Regions from separate parts of the Arthrobacter sp. LjRoot78 genome, predicted to be linked through region 2. Evidence: riboswitches for the same ligand, from Rfam matches in the RefSeq annotation. Region 2 holds a riboswitch; the other holds the start of a gene.
The links. A riboswitch is a leader RNA that binds a small molecule or an ion and turns the genes downstream of it on or off. The one in region 2 is predicted to bind cyclic di-AMP.
Positions count from the first base shown of each region.

Region 1: it holds a riboswitch for cyclic di-AMP, as region 2 does, so the genes downstream of both, ACSQ1X_RS11840 (NlpC/P60 family protein) here and ACSQ1X_RS04105 (M23 family metallopeptidase) in region 2, are expected to answer to the same signal.

Region 1 covers NZ_CAXUTG020000001.1:2,552,459-2,559,951, reverse strand. Annotated here, with positions in the region: gene ACSQ1X_RS11860 (ribonuclease Z) at 1-145, opposite strand, end outside; gene ACSQ1X_RS11855 (DNA alkylation repair protein) at 280-798, shown strand; gene ACSQ1X_RS11850 (hypothetical protein) at 765-1,004, opposite strand; gene ACSQ1X_RS11845 (polysaccharide deacetylase family protein) at 1,078-2,547, opposite strand; cyclic di-AMP (ydaO/yuaA leader) riboswitch at 2,927-3,119, shown strand; gene ACSQ1X_RS11840 (NlpC/P60 family protein) at 3,123-3,875, shown strand; gene ACSQ1X_RS11835 (hypothetical protein) at 3,986-4,591, opposite strand; gene ACSQ1X_RS11830 (DUF1918 domain-containing protein) at 4,725-4,919, shown strand; gene ACSQ1X_RS11825 (cupin domain-containing protein) at 4,993-5,370, opposite strand; gene ACSQ1X_RS11820 (DUF5129 domain-containing protein) at 5,572-7,017, opposite strand; gene ACSQ1X_RS11815 (hypothetical protein) at 7,170-7,493, shown strand, end outside.
Region 2 covers NZ_CAXUTG020000001.1:856,462-863,954, forward strand. Annotated here, with positions in the region: gene ACSQ1X_RS04075 (helicase-associated domain-containing protein) at 1-1,524, opposite strand, end outside; gene ACSQ1X_RS04080 (hypothetical protein) at 1,535-1,768, opposite strand; gene ACSQ1X_RS04085 (cold-shock protein) at 1,953-2,336, shown strand; gene ACSQ1X_RS04090 (DUF3027 domain-containing protein) at 2,345-2,908, shown strand; gene serC (phosphoserine transaminase) at 3,122-4,252, opposite strand; gene ACSQ1X_RS04100 (metal-dependent transcriptional regulator) at 4,618-5,313, shown strand; cyclic di-AMP (ydaO/yuaA leader) riboswitch at 5,453-5,664, shown strand; gene ACSQ1X_RS04105 (M23 family metallopeptidase) at 5,668-6,492, shown strand; cyclic di-AMP (ydaO/yuaA leader) riboswitch at 6,641-6,800, shown strand; gene ACSQ1X_RS04110 (C40 family peptidase) at 6,871-7,493, shown strand, end outside.

The DNA.
Region 1 (7,493 bases), 1.7 Mb from region 2:
CGCCGGCGTGGATCATCTGCCGCTGGGTGCCTTCGCCGGGATCGAAGAGCATGCCCTCGCCGTCCCAGCGAAGCAGGTACCCGTTGTGGTTGCGGTTCCGCGTGGGAACCTGCGACGCGGTGCCGAGAACGACCAGTTCACGCATGGGACCGAGCATCTCACGCCGCAGTACCGGAGGACTACACGACGACGGCATTCCGTCGGGGCTGCTCCAGCTATACCGCACAGAATGCCTTCGGGAGTTCGATCCTCCGCCTGCGGGAACGGCAGAATAGTGGGATGACCGACGCCTGTGACTTCGTGGATGCCTCGCTCCAGCGCGAGAGCTCCTGGCTCCGGGCAGAAGAAGCACAAGCCCGGCTGGGCGACGGGCTCCAGTACTACGGCGCCTCCGTGGGTGCTGTGCGGGGGACCATCCGCGACATGCTGCGCCGCCACCGGGACCTCACACACGATGACATTACCGCGCTCAGCACCGAACTGTGGTCGGTGGCCGTCTTCGAACGCCGGCTGGCGGCGGTTGTCCTGCTGCAGTCCCGGGTTGCCCTTCTGGACAACTCCGACCTCACCCGGATCGAGGGCTTTGTGCGGGAGGCGCAGCTGGGTGAGCTGGCGGACCCCCTCGCAACCGACGTCGTCCGTCCCTTGATCGCAGGCCTGGAAGGGCAGGCAAGGGCACGTGCGGACGTTGTGCTGGACCGCTGGGCGGGGGATCCGGATCCGTGGCTGAGGCGGGCAGCCGAGCTGTCGCGGGCGGACGCCCCTCAGCCGCCGGCCCGGCGCTCCACCACCCCGTAGGCCTTGCCCTCCAGGAACTCCCAGTCCGTCACCACCATGAACCCGAGGGCGCTGACGCGGTCGTTGAGGACCAGGACGTCGAAGCCGCCGTCCCGCGGCTCCGCGTCCCACGTCGCCACATGGAGCTCCTTTCCCTCAAGGATCAGGAGCTCGGTATTGACGTCGAAGTCCTCCTGCGGCTGATCGCTCAGCTGGCAGATCGCCACGCAATAGTGTTTCACTCTTCGCCCACAGATCCGGCGCGGTCGGTGCGTTCATTCCGGTCCACCGTCCGGCCTCCTATGTGATACGGATTCCACGGGACGGTGACCAAGTGACGATTCCCCCTTGGAAGTTTTGGGCCACGACACCACCGGCGCCGACGTACTCGTCACTGGTTGGATACCCGAGCTGGCCGTTTTCCCAGCGCTGTGCTGCCCAGGCGGCGCCGATGGCGCCCTTGGTGCTGTGGGCACCTGTGACCGCGGACCAGTGGACCTGGCCTCCCTGGAACACCTGGTAGACGCCACCATTCTTGAGTCCCGGGATCTCGTCGCTGACCGGGTAACCCAGCGCTCCGTTTTCCCAGCCTTGCGCGGACCATGCCGAACCTATGGCTCCGAGGGTGGCGTGTGCCCCCGAGGCTGGCGACCAGTGGATCTGGCCGCCTTGGAAGACCTGGTAGACGCCGCCGCCCTTCAGGCCGGCGACCTCGTTTGTGAGGGGGTAGCCAAGTTTTCCGTTTTCCCAGGACTGCGCGGCCCAGGCTGCACCGATGGCACCTCTGGTGCTGTGTGCCCCCGAGGCTGGTGACCAGTGGATCTGGCCGCCTTGGAAGACCTGGTAGGCGCCGCCATTCTTAAGCCCCGCGATTTCATTCGTAAGCGGGGAACCGAGAAGCCCGCCGCCTGAGCCTTGGGCAAGCCAGGCCGCTCCGATGGCGCCGCCCACCACAGGTCCGCTGGGAGAGGGCGATGGAGACGGGGAGGGGGAGGGGGAAGGCGACGGTGAGGGAGAAGGCGATACCGGGGACTGGCCCAATGCCTGTGCGACTGTGCGGACCGACGTCGTACCGTTTGCTGTCCGTGCGGCCAGCCATGTGACGAATTCCTTGAACAGTGCGGGGCTGATCGACAGGGACGGGTCCGTTCCGTTGGCAATCTCGTGGAAGGTCAGCTGCAGCCAGCCGCCGGTTGTCTCCGCGTTGGTGACGGTGGCCTGCAGGTCCGCCAGGCTCCACGTGGCGGCCACCTGGTCCGGTGCCCTGGTGACCATGGGTTCCTGCGGCGGTAGCGTTTCGGCCACAGGGCAGTCGGCGCAGCTGGCAGGAGAGCGTATGTCGCCGAGGCCCCGGGAACTGGCGTACCCACAGCCGCTGACTGCGGACTGGGCCGTGGCATTCACCGCAGCGAAGGGGTAGGCGAAGTTGCGGACGGTGAAGCCCCAGCCTTCGAGGGTCGACTTGCTGTTGCAGGCCTCCGCGCTCGCGGCCGCTGCGCTGAGCGTTGTCATGTCTGGATGGGTTACGCTGTGGCCGGCGATCTCGTTGCCGTCGGCGGCCAGAGTCTGCAGGTTCGCCCGGGTCAGGAACCCGGACTGGTCCACAAAGGACGTGGTGATGAAGAAGGTTCCCACCAGACCGTGGGCTTTGAGCTCCTGCGCGGCGGCCAACTGGCTGCCGAGGCCGTCGTCGAACGTCAGGCTGACGATGGTCGGCCCCGCGGCCTTCGATGTGCCGGCGACACCCACCACCGTGCTGACAGCCAGCAACAGCGCTCCCAGGATGGCGACCCAACGCCGGCCGTGACTAGCCCCGGCCGTAGGCTCTGGGAGTTCCGCGACATGACGTGGCTGGTTGTGGACAGAACGATTTGACCAACGCATGATTCCTCCAGGCGTGTGAGTCCCCCCGCAAGAACATGCACGTAGACTACGCCTCGCGGCGTCAATGGAAAACACTCGAATTTGACAAACCGCAGATCCAAGTATATGTAGCGTGCCGCTACCTGCTTGTAGCAGCGCGAGCCGGGCCACAGCGGTGCCGGGGGAGGGCCCGACGGCCCCGTTACCTTGATGTGACATCCCAACGGTGGCCCGCGTACGGTGGAACGGTGCCCGTTGTCTCAGATACCGGCACTCCCGGGCGGATTGCCTAACCCTGCCGCGGTCCGGGATCCGATCGAAACCATCCGGCAGGGACGGGGAAACCACTATTGACCGGCAGAGTTCGTGCTGGTCTTCGGGGTGAAGCCGCACGCCATCCGCAACGCGGAAGGGCGCTGCGGCCGGGTGTCTCCCATCCGAATCCGACAGCTAACCTCGCAGGCATCGGGAGAGGTTAATTCATGCTTTCACGCAAACTGCCCGCTCATCATCGGTCAACCGCGCCCGCGGGGCGCTCCAGGTCCACATCGGCCGGGGGCCGGAGCAGGGCCGGCCGGCAGGCTGCGGTCATAGCCGCTGCCTCAGGCCTGGTCCTGTCCAGCGGCATGGCGGCCCAGGCCGCTGAAGCCCCGGCGGAACGTGACTCAGCGCCGGCGTCCGCCCCCGACATCAATGCCCAAGTGGGTGCCCCGCTCAGCGCTGATTCCCATGTCAAGATCAGCTACGAACGTCCGGACGTCAGCACCACCCCCGCCCCCGTGGAGGTATCGGTCGAAGAGCCCGTCCCGGCAGTGGCGGCAGCCCCCGCGGCGGCTCCGGCGCCTGCCGCTCCTGCTGTTTCCGTGCAGGTCCAGGCCGCGGTGCCCGCTCCCGCCCCGGCGCCTGCTGCCGGCGGTGTCAACGCCGCCATGGTTTCTGCCGCCTACGCGCAGCTGGGCATCACCCAGGACTGCACCGCCATGGTGGAAAAGGCCCTTGGCTCAGCCGGCATTCCGGTCGGGGACCTGGGACCCATGCAGTTTATGAACTATGGCTCCGTAGTGGGGGAGCCCCAGCCCGGCGACATGGTGGTGCAGTCCGGCCACGTCGGCATCTACATCGGCGACGGCCAGGTGATCAGCGGCGGAATGAACGGCGTAAACGCCACCGTCACGCACCCGCTGTCCTGGCTGACGGCCACCGGCGGCGTGACCTTCGTCCGCGCCGGAGCCTAGCCTCCCCGCTGCTTCTTCAAGCGGGCGTAACGGCCGGCGATCAGCTGCCTTGGGGGCAGCAGGTCGCCGGCCTTCCGCGTATTCGTGGCACAACGGCGCACACGGGTACCTCAGGGCGGCGAGATGGTGAGCTGGGCCGTGCTCTCGCCTTCCGCGAACTTGATGCGCAGCAGCGCGTCGCGGGTGTCCGCCGGAAGGGTGAAGCGGACGCCACCCGACTTGCTCGAATCACCCGCGACCAACTCGTTCAGGCCGGGATCGGGGGAGTAACTGACGCCACCGACGTTCAGCCTGAACGTTGAGTCCCAGAAGTTCAGGTCATACCGGCCGTGGTTGGTGCACCTGAGCGTGAGGGTCAGTGCGATTTTGCCGGACACATCGGGGCGCGCACTGGCGTTGAGAATTTCATATTCGACGTCGGCGGCCCGGTACGTGCGTTCGGCTGGCAGGGCTACCTTCCACTCCGCGCGGTTACCTGTGCCGGACCCGGGGGCGGACGTCGACGCACCAGCGCCCGGCTGTGCGGCGCCGGTGGAAGCGGCCGGGGAACCCGTACCGGAGGCGCTCGCCGTCGAAGCGGCGGGACGGCCGGCGTCGAACATCCCCAGTTGCCCCATCCCGAGCAGCAGCCCCGTCACAGCGGTGATCACAGCTGCTGCAGCGGTCAGCAGGCCGGGCAGCGTAGCCCACCAGTTGTTGGGTTTTTCCTCCGCCATAGCCGTTCCCCCTCGGTCCCGTGTCAAGGTCAGTTCAGTCGTATCCCGGCCGTACACCCTCGAACTTCCAGTGCGCAACGGCCCTGTTATCCCCGCCCCGAGACTCGTACTCTGGTTCTTGGAGGTGATTGCCATGAAGGCAACCCAGGGAGACCGGATCACTATCCGGGGCAAGACGGTCGGATCGTCGGAGCGGCACGGCCAGATCGTTGAGGTTCACGGCGCTGATGGAGCGCCGCCGTATGTGGTGCGATTCGACGACGGCCATCAAACCACTGTCATCCCCGGCCGGGACTTCGTGATTGACAGGATCCACCCGCAGCAGTGAACCCGCAGTAGTGGCCCCGCAGCCAACCGGGCTGTTGTACGCCCGGCCGCTTCGGTTGCTTCGGCGCGGCCGGTTACTCGGGGGACTTGGCGAACACCGCGGCGCTGACGAACTCCACCCCGGTGAAGGGTTCGTCGCCTTCGACCCACGCGTCATGGCCTGGCGGGATGCTGTAGGAATCATGAGCGGCGATGTTGATCTGGTTGCCGTCAGAGGTCTGGACCACGAGTTTGCCGGAAACGCAAAAACCGACATGGCTGAGCTGGCATGACTCGGTCTTAACGACGGGCTTGATGCACTCGGACCAGCGCCAGCCGGGTTCAAATTTGAATCTTCCGATGGTGTAGGCGTCGACGGATACAAGATCCACTTCCGTCTTATCGGGGCGGCGCTGTTCGTCCGGAGAATTGTGGGACTTAACTGCGAGTTGAGCGACAACATTCGTGGTCATGGCTCTCTCCATCAATCAGAATTGCGGATGGGGCTGTCCGGGCCGCAACGGCGACCGGCCAGCGGACTCGGCTTGCCAGGCTTGAACCCGCGCGGCGAACCGATGTAGCGATCGTCTTACGATGCCCAGCTTCCTCCGATCCCGGATTCTTGTCGAGACCCCGTGGCGGAACGCAGCCGGCCGCCCGCCGGCAGCCCCGACCTAGAAACTGGACGAACTTCCGGACCCGGAAAAACTGCCGCCACTGGCGCCATAGCCGGTGGTGCTGCCGCCGCCGCGGGCCGTGCTGACGCTGCCCACGCCTGTGCTGAATCCGGTATTGAAGGCCGGGACCGAGAAGAAGTAGTACGACGGATAGACCGTGCCCAGGATGCTGGGCTCGTAAGCGCGGCCGTGCTTGGCCTTGGTGCCCGCCTGGGCGGTTTCCATTTCCTCGCGCATCATTTTGGCTTCCCGCTCGTTCTTCGCGAAGCCTGCAATAACGGTGTCCGCGTGGTTCTTCAGCAGTTCGGTCAGATGCGTCCGGGCATCACGCAACCGGTCCAGGGCAGTTTCGGGGCTGATGGTGCCCTCGGCGAGTTCGGCCGACCAGCGCTCGATGTCACGTTGGCTCTGCTCGCGGAGAGACCGGAGCGCCGCAGCTGTCGCCGAGTCGCCCTCGGCATGGCGCTTGCTGAGCATCTGTTCGATGGCGGCCAGGTCGCTGCGGAACGGCGCCAGCTGCCGGTCCCACGCAGGTGCCCACGCCGATCCGCGGTTCAGCAGGGCGTTGGTGTCGGCTATGACGTCATCGAGCGCATCCAGTTCCGCAGACGCGTCGGCATAATTCCGTACCAGCTTCAGGTTGGGCCGCCGTCCCATGGCCCGCGGAGTCAGCGCGTGCGCCTGGTTGGACAGCTGGGTGGCCGCGTTGTACTTGGCCAGGAAAGTGCGGTGCTTCTCCAGGACCGTGCTGCCGTACCGCGAGGACTCCGGGATGGTGCCGGCGTTCAGCTCGGTGACTTGCAGGTCCATGCTCACGTTGGCGTAGCTGGCGTCCCCGCGGGCGAGTTCCCGGCGGCTGTCCACCCTGGTCCGCCATCGCACAATCAGCCAGGTGGCGGCGCCAAGGACAGCCGCTGCCACGGCGCTCCAGGCCGTGACCAGGAACGCCGCTGACCGGTACCAGGGCTGGTTGATCAGTTCCGCTCCGCGCCGGATGCCGGCGATGGTTCCGTCGGTCCACTGGGCATCCCGCAGTAAATCCTTGGAAGCGTTCTGGATTTCCTCCCGCTGTTCCAGGGACACCTTGCGGTCCTCGCCCATGTACGTGCCCACATGGCGGCCTACCGGATCCAAGGCGAAGATGAAGAGACCATCCGCCCATTTCTGGCCGTCCGTGCTGATCCATTCCGGATGTTCGGCGCGGGCGAAGCGAAGGACTTCCTCGTTGAGGTTGTCCGCCGCCGCACCGCGGTAGGTGAAGACCGCAACGCGGGTGGGTTCGTAGAAGTCGATGGCTTCCACCGCCGGGACCAGCCGGCTGCGGTCCAGCACGCCTGCGCGGTCCTCCACCACGAACTCCACCGGCGGTTCCGCCAGGGCGGCGGCGGAACCGCATAGCAGGCCGAGCAGGACAAGCAGTACGGCAGCCAGGAGCCTGCGCATGATTCCCTTTTCCCGTGGAGCAACATTTGTCTCCAGCCTTGTTGATGCCCACCACCGGTGATAGGGCCGAAAGTACCGTAGCTAGGGGGTGGGCCGTGCGCCATACTGACCACATGAACGCGGCGGCGGGAAGACCTAACAGGATCCTCGTGGTGATCCTGGCAATTATTGGCGTGCTGGCGGTGGCTGCGCTCGCCGTGGTCTTCTCGCGGGGTGAACCGGCCCTGCTGGATGAGTCCACGCCCCAGGGTGTGGTGCAACGCTACTCTGCAGCTGTCATCGACGGCGATGAGGCGGCGGCCACTGCCTACCTCACGGAAACCGCCCGGACCCAGTGCGTCGACTTTGAGCGGTCGTCCACGGAAAACCTGCGCGTTACCTTGGTGTCCACCACTGAACGGGCGTCGTCCGCGGACGTGAGGGTGCTGATGGTGGTGTCCAACGGGAGCGGACCCTTCGGGAACTCGGAGTACGAA
Region 2 (7,493 bases):
GAGGCCGAGCATCTCCGCTTCCGCCAGGACGCCGCGGATCAGCGAACTAAAGCGCCGGGCCATCCGGGGCTGGGTCCATTCTGCCCGTTGCAGCACCGCGGCCGCGTCCAGCACCGGCGCCTTGCCGTCGGCCTCGGCGGCCTCGTCCGTAAGTTCGTTGAGGATCTCCAGGATCCTCTTCCGGATGACAGGCGCGTCCGGCCGCTGGGCCTCAGCCGACAGTGCGTTGATGGTGGTGCCGGCCGCCGCACGGTGCGGGGCAGAGCCAGCGCCCGGACCGGTGACTGGCTGGCCCACTAGCGACGGGGCGCGTTCGCTGGCCAGCCAGGCATTCACGAGCCAGAGCCACTGTTCCTGGCGCGGCAGCGTAAGCCACTCAAGCTGTTCCGGCTGGACCCAGGCGGAGCTGTCAACGTCCAGCCGGAGAAGTCCGGCCAGAGCACAATGCTCAACCAGCAGGCCGGCGGGGTGGAGGTCGATCCGGAGTGCGTCCGCCAGGCGCTTCATCTCGCGTACGCCGACGCCCCCGCTCCGCAACGTGACGAGGGGCTGCTCGCGCACGTTGTACAGGAGCTCTCCTGTCAGACGGAGGGTTTCGGCAATGGCGCCCAAAGCGGCATTTCGCCGGAGCGCCGCCGTGGTCTGTCCTAGCCTGGGTACCGGGGGAGTCAGCGTGAAGTCCTCGATCACGGCCCCGCCGCGGAGGGCGATCCCGACGCTGTGCGGCAGCTCCACGTGGGCGGCGTCCAGCGGTACCAGCAGGCCCCTCGCCAGGAGCCAGTCAACCGGCCCGACGTCGGGGCCTTCGTTAACGACGGAGGCCCGCCGCTGGGCCTGGGGCACCGCGCCCATGGCCCAGTTCCCGAAACGGGCCAGGAGCGCCGTAGTGCGGTCCGGGGCCGTGGCGAGGAGTCGTTCCAGGGCATCGGGCGTGGCTGTCCAATGCTGCAGTGACAGGGCGGCTTCCATGGGCGTTGTGGCCGGATGGATGGAAGCGCCGCTGTGGTGTAGTTCGCCCACCAGTTGCACCACGCGCTGGGCGAAGGCCGGCTGCAGCCGGACAAGTTCCGTGTAGCTCCTGCCCAGTCCTGCCGGATATATCCCTACGACGTCGCGGAGGCTTCCGACCGGAAGGTAGAAGCGCTGGCGGGCACCTGCCGGCAGCGCAGCACCGTGCGGGGGCTCGGCGCGGTGCACGAGGGCCAGTTCTTCAAGGGAGTGCAGGATCCGTTCGATGGCGGACAGCGAGGCGCCGCGGATGAGTTTCTTGAGTCCCGCGGCCGAGGCGCTGTGGGCGGTGTCCGTGTTGGTGCAGAGGTGGAGGGTCTCCAGAACCTGCATCTGCGGCCGGTTCAGCCGCTCCAGTGCCCGCTGCACGCTGACCCTGGCACTGGCCCGCGCCGCGAGGGCCGCAAAGTCCGGAACGTTGGGTGAGACCAGGTCCGGCCGCGCGGAGAACAGGGCCCGCAACGAGTCGTCGCTGCGGGCCTCCAGTTCCTTGCTGAGCGCGCGAATAAAGGACATCAGTCCAACGTTACCGCCCGCCGGACTTTCCTGCCCGGCGGCGGGCGGCGACGCCGTCGATCACCAGGAATATCATCAGGAGGAACGCCAGCGGCAGGCCGTACAGGGCCAGGGATGTTACCCACACCGGAGCGGCACTGCCGCCAAAGGCGATGGCCATGACCGCGCCCACGGCAGCCAGCGAGAGGACAGCAATAACCGCCGCAACTATCATCAGAGGCCGCCGGTAGCGGGAGGGTGTCATGGAAGTAACGCTAACAGCCCGGCTGTGCCCGTGCCGCAAAGCGGGAATCCGGGTCTCGGCAGGATAACCTTGAAGATACAGACCAACATGGTCCGGGCAGCCATACCCTGAACCCGCATATCAATGCGGATGCGGTGGCCGCCGGCCGTGTCACAGGAAGTCCAGAACGAAGAAGGTTGATTACGTGCCTACCGGCAAGGTCAAGTGGTATGACAAGGAAAAAGGCTTCGGATTCCTCGCAGGTGAGGACGGCCAGGAAGTATTCCTGCCCAAATCCGCCCTGCCCGAGGGCGTAACGGACCTCAAGGCCGGCACGCGCGTTGAGTTCGGTGTGGCTGACGGCCGCAAGGGAGCCCAGGCCCTCGGGCTGCGCGTGCTGGACAAGACCCCGTCCATCGCGAAGGCTAAGCGTCCCAGCGCCAAGGACCTGGCACCCCTCGTCCAGGACCTGGTAAGCGTGCTGGACAACCTGTCCGGAACGCTGTCCGCCGGAAAGTACCCGGAAGGCAACAAGGCCAAGGCGATTGCAGCTGCCCTCCGTAAGGTCGCCGACGAGCTGGACGCCTAGGCATCCGCATGACTTCCCAACCTGACCAGGGCACCCCCAAACCGGCGTCAAAGCCCCGCGCCGGCGTCCCCGTGTGGCGCGTCGGCAAACCGGACGCGGTGCTTGCTGCAGCCGTGGACTTTGCCCGGGCTGCAGTGGAGGGCATCGCCCCGGCCGAGCAGATCGGACAGCACCTCGGTGCCAAGAGCGAAGGGGACCGCGTTGTCACGCATCTCTTCGAGTCCCGGCTGGCCGGGTACCAGGGATGGCAGTGGTACGCGGTGCTCACCCGCAATTCCCGTTCCAAGGTCATCACGGTGAACGAACTTGGCCTGCTGCCTTCGGAGGATTCCATCCTCGCACCGGAGTGGGTGCCCTGGGCTGAACGGGTGCGCCCCGAGGACGCCCAGGAAAATGAACAGGACGCGGAGGCGCCCGTTGTGGACGCCGACGCCCAGGGCACTGTCCTGGCCGGTTCCGACGACGGCGCCGCCGTTTCGGACGACGGCGACGCTTCCGACGACGATGAAGACTCCGACGACGACAGTGACGCACCGGAGGAACCATCCGGCTCCGCCCGCGAGGTCGACTAGCCTGTTATTCCCCCGCGCTGCCCCCGGCAAGGTGAGGCTCCGTGAGGGGCTGCGCTACTTCCGGGTGGTGTTGCGGGAGAGCCAGCCGCTCCAGCTGGGCAGACGCTGCTCCAGCAGGGCTGACAGCGGAGCACTTAACGAAGAAGGCGCCGTCCGGGACCAAAACCCCGGACGACGCCGTCGGACGCTAAAGCGTCAGCAGCCGCTGATTCCCTACTCCCGCAGTTCTCCCACGACGTAGTCGATGCTGGACAGGAGAGCCGAGACGTCGTCCGGGTCGATCGCCACGAACGTGGCGATGCGCAGCTGGTTGCGGCCCAGCTTGCGGTACGGTTCGGTGTCCACAATGCCGTTGGCGCGAAGGACCTTGGCGATTGCGGCCGCATCAATCGAGTCGTCGAAGTCGATGGTGGCGATCACGTTGGAACGGTCTTCGGCCCTGGCAACGAACGGCGTGGCGTACTCGGAGGCCTCTGCCCAGTCATAGATGCGCCCGGCCGAATCGGCGGTGCGTGCAGCGGCAAAATCAAGGCCGCCGCTGGCGTTCAGCCACTGCACCTGCGCGTCCAGGGTTACCAGTGTGGCCAGCGCAGGGGTGTTGTACGTCTGGTTGAGCCGTGAGTTGTCGATGGCGGTCTGCAGGTCAAGGAAATCGGGGATCCACCGGCCGCTCGCCTTGATCCGGGCAGCGCGCTCCAGCGCCGCCGGAGAGAAGAGCCCCAGCCACAGGCCGCCGTCGGACGCGAAGTTCTTCTGCGGGGCGAAGTAGTAGACGTCGGCTTCCGAGACGTCGACGTCCAGGCCGCCGGCAGCCGAGGTGGCGTCCACCAGGACAAGCGAGCCTTCATCCGCGCCGGCAACCCGCTTGACCGGAGCTGCCACGCCCGTGGACGTTTCGTTCTGCGGCCAGGCGTAGACGTCCACGCCCGCTTCCGCGGTGGCTTCCGGCCGTGTGCCGGGCTCGGCTTTGATGATGGAGGAGGCGTCCAGGAACGGAGCCTTGTTGGTGGCGGAGGCGAATTTGGAGCCGAATTCTCCGAATGAGAGGTGCTGGGCCTTGCTGTCCACAAGTCCGAACGCCGCGATGTCCCAGAACGCCGTTGAGCCGCCCACGCCGAGGATGACTTCGTATCCTTCGGGGGCGCGGAAAAATTCGCTGAGGCCGCTGCGGACAGACCCGACCAGGTTCTTCACCGGGGTCTGGCGGTGCGACGTGCCCAAAAGCGTGGCAGAAGCGGCGGACAGCGCCTCGATCTGCTCGGGGCGGACCTTTGATGGCCCGGCGCCGAACCGTCCGTCCTTGGGCAGGAGGTTGGCGGGGATAGTGATGCTGGTGTCGCTCACAATGGCTCCAATTTATCGGCGTGGACGTGTTTCCGGTGTGGACGGGGGCCCGGCAGTACAGGGGAATCCCCTATATTCTGCCTGACGTGCCTGCAGGGGAGGGAACGGCATCCGTCATAGTCCAGTCACTGAGACATCCCGGCCGCAGGTCAGCGCAGTGCGCGGAAGATTATCCGGAGTAATTCAAAATAGGCTAAACTGGTTGCTGTCGTACAGCGGGCCGCGTAGCCGGTCTGGCTGATCCCGCGGGGCTTTTCCCAGCGGCTGGTCGGTGGATGCAGGTCCACCCCGCCGAGGCCAACGTGGAGGCTTTTGCGCGGTACGGTGGGACTGACGCAAGGACTGTGCTCGAGGAGCTGAGCTGGATGACCGATCTGATCGACACCACGGAGATGTATCTTCGGACAATCTTGGAGCTTGAGGAAGAGAACATCGTGGCTCTCCGCGCCCGGATTGCCGAACGGCTGCGCCACTCCGGGCCCACCGTTTCGCAGACCATCGGGCGCATGGAGCGTGACGGACTGGTGGTTGTTTCGGGGGACCGGCACCTTGAGCTCACCGAAACCGGCCGGAAACGCGCCACCGAAGTCATGCGCAAACACCGCCTCGCGGAACGGCTGCTAGCCGATGTCATCGGACTCGACTGGGCGTACGTCCACGACGAAGCGTGCCGCTGGGAACACGTCATGAGCGAGCGGGTGGAGCGTCGCATCTTCGAACTCCTGAACCACCCCACGGTATCCCCCTATGGCAATCCCATTCCAGGCCTGGCGGCGCTCGGTGGTCAGCCAACTCCCGCGTTCACCGACGGTGTGGTGAACCTCCTTGAGGCCATGACCGGGTACGGAGCCGACTCGCGCATCACGGTGAGCAGGCTGGCCGAGCCCATCCAGGTTGAGCCGGAGTTGCTGGTGCAGCTGGATGAAGGCGGAATCCGGCCGGGGGCGTCCCTCGCACTGGAGCGCGTGGGGGAGTACATCTCCGTGCGTGTGCCCGAGATCGAAGGCGCCCTGGAGTTGCCGCCCGAGGTTGCGGCCCACGTGTTTGTTACGGTCAGCTAACTGCGCCCTTGTAGGACCACCTACAACGTACTGAGACCCAGATAACGGAATTATTACCGCGCTGATTAATCGCCTATAGTTGAGCACTAGCGCCGATACAAAAGCGTTACCTGATCCGAAGCCGAGCTCTGCCAGCGGATCAGTGTGCGAACCACCTCCTGGCAGAGGCGGAGGAACCACAACCGGCCGTTGAAATACGGCCTTGGGGTGAAGTCCGTCAGCAGCAAGCCACTTCCGACGAAGGATTCCCTAGGGAGACCTGTGTCGGACGCCTTGCATTGGCGGACCGGGTCTTTGCACTCTCTGACCCGAATCCGACAGCTAACTTCGCAGGCTCTCCAGAGAGGATATTTCTTGACCACGCAGACCGTCAGGGGCCGCCGCAGGGCGACCGGTCCCGCTTCGGAGTACCCTGTGGCCGAAGCCGTAATGACGGTCAGGCCGCGCGATGCACACCGTGATGCACGCCGGCGCCGCAGCCTGTTCAGCCAGGTAACGGACTTCGCTTCGGCGAGCGGCGTGGGTCAGAAGGCCGGCATTGCCCTTGCCGCCACCGGACTTGTCCTCACCGTGACCGTCCCGTCGACCGGTCCCATGATGTCCACTGCGGACACCGGGAATGCCGGTGTCGCCGCCTCAGTTGCCGCGCAGCCGGAGGTTTCCGCTGCTGCCGGCGCCAAAATTGACTTCAACCGCACTTATGTCGCCACCAAGGGCGATCCCGACGGCAAGCTCAAGCAGCTCCTGAGCGCGCAGTCCGCGGGCACCATCACCCGCGCTGCTTCCGCCGGGAGCCTCGGGGCGCCGCTCGAACACTTGGTTTCCGCTTCGCCCTTCGGTTTCCGGGTCAGCCCGATAACCGGCGGAGCCGGTGAGTTCCACCGGGGCCAGGACTACGCGGCACAGTGCGGCACCAGCGTCCTGGCTGCCGCCAGCGGAACGGTCACGTTCTCCGGCTGGCACCCCTACGGCGGCGGAAACCGGGTGGTGATTGACCACGGCAACGGCCTCGAAACCACGTATAACCACCTTTCGTCTTCAAGCGTCCAGGTCGGCCAGAAGGTCAGCCGCGGCGACGTTGTGGCCCTGAGCGGGACCACCGGCGCTTCCACCGGCTGCCACCTCCATTTCGAAGTGATGGTCAACGGCGAAGTCGTTGACCCCACCGGCTGGCTCTGACCCAAGCGATGGGTCACTCTCGCATTCCTGTGACATGCCGTGACCTGAATGTGACATTCGTTCGGAATTCCTGTACCGTTTAGAGCACGCCAACTTTTCCGAAGTTGGCGCTCTTGAGTGGATTGCCTAACTCTGCCACCGCTCAAGGTCCGTTCGCATGACATCGTCTGGCAGAGGCGGGGGAACCAATTTTGGTCTTCGCAAGAAGACCTTGGGGTTAAGTCGCAAAAGCTTCCCAGGAAGCCGAGCGGCCGGGTGACTCCCATCCGAATCCGACAGCTCACCTCGTAGGCATTGGGAGAGGCTACCTTCGTGTCTACACGCAACACTTCTGCGCGCCACCGTGCGCAAACGGTTCGTACGAACCCGTTGAACTCCGTGTCCAGGGCTGTTACTGCCAACGCCGGGACCGTAGGTCGCCAGGCGGCTGTGATCGCAGCTGCGTCCGGACTGATCCTCAGCGTTGGAATGCCGGCAAATGCCGCCGATACCAACCTGGGTGTTTCCGCTTCGACGGAGTCCGACTCTCAGTCAGCCCAGCTGGCCGTAACCGCTGAACCGACAGCGACTGTTTCCTTCGAGCGTCCGTCAGTCACCACGACGGCAGCGCCCAAGATTGAAACCGTCCGGGCACAGTCCACCGGTACCGACGCCAGCGAGACCTCCACTGGTGCTGACGGGGAAGCCAAGGCCGGCAAGCTTGCCGACGCCGCCTCCTCTGCAGCAGCATCGGGCCTCGCCGCCATCGCGTACACCGGTATTGGCAGCGCCTACGTCTGGGGCGGCACCACTCCCAGCGGCTGGGACTGCTCAGGCTTCACCCAGTGGGTCTACGCCCAGGCTGGCATCAGCATCCCCCGCACCAATGCATGGACCGCCATGACACCCACCGCCACCCCGGCGCCGGGCGACCTGGTCATGCAAAACGGCGGTGCGCACGTTGGCATCTACGTCGGCAACGGCATGATGATCAGCGCGCTGAACCCGTCGCAGGGCACGAT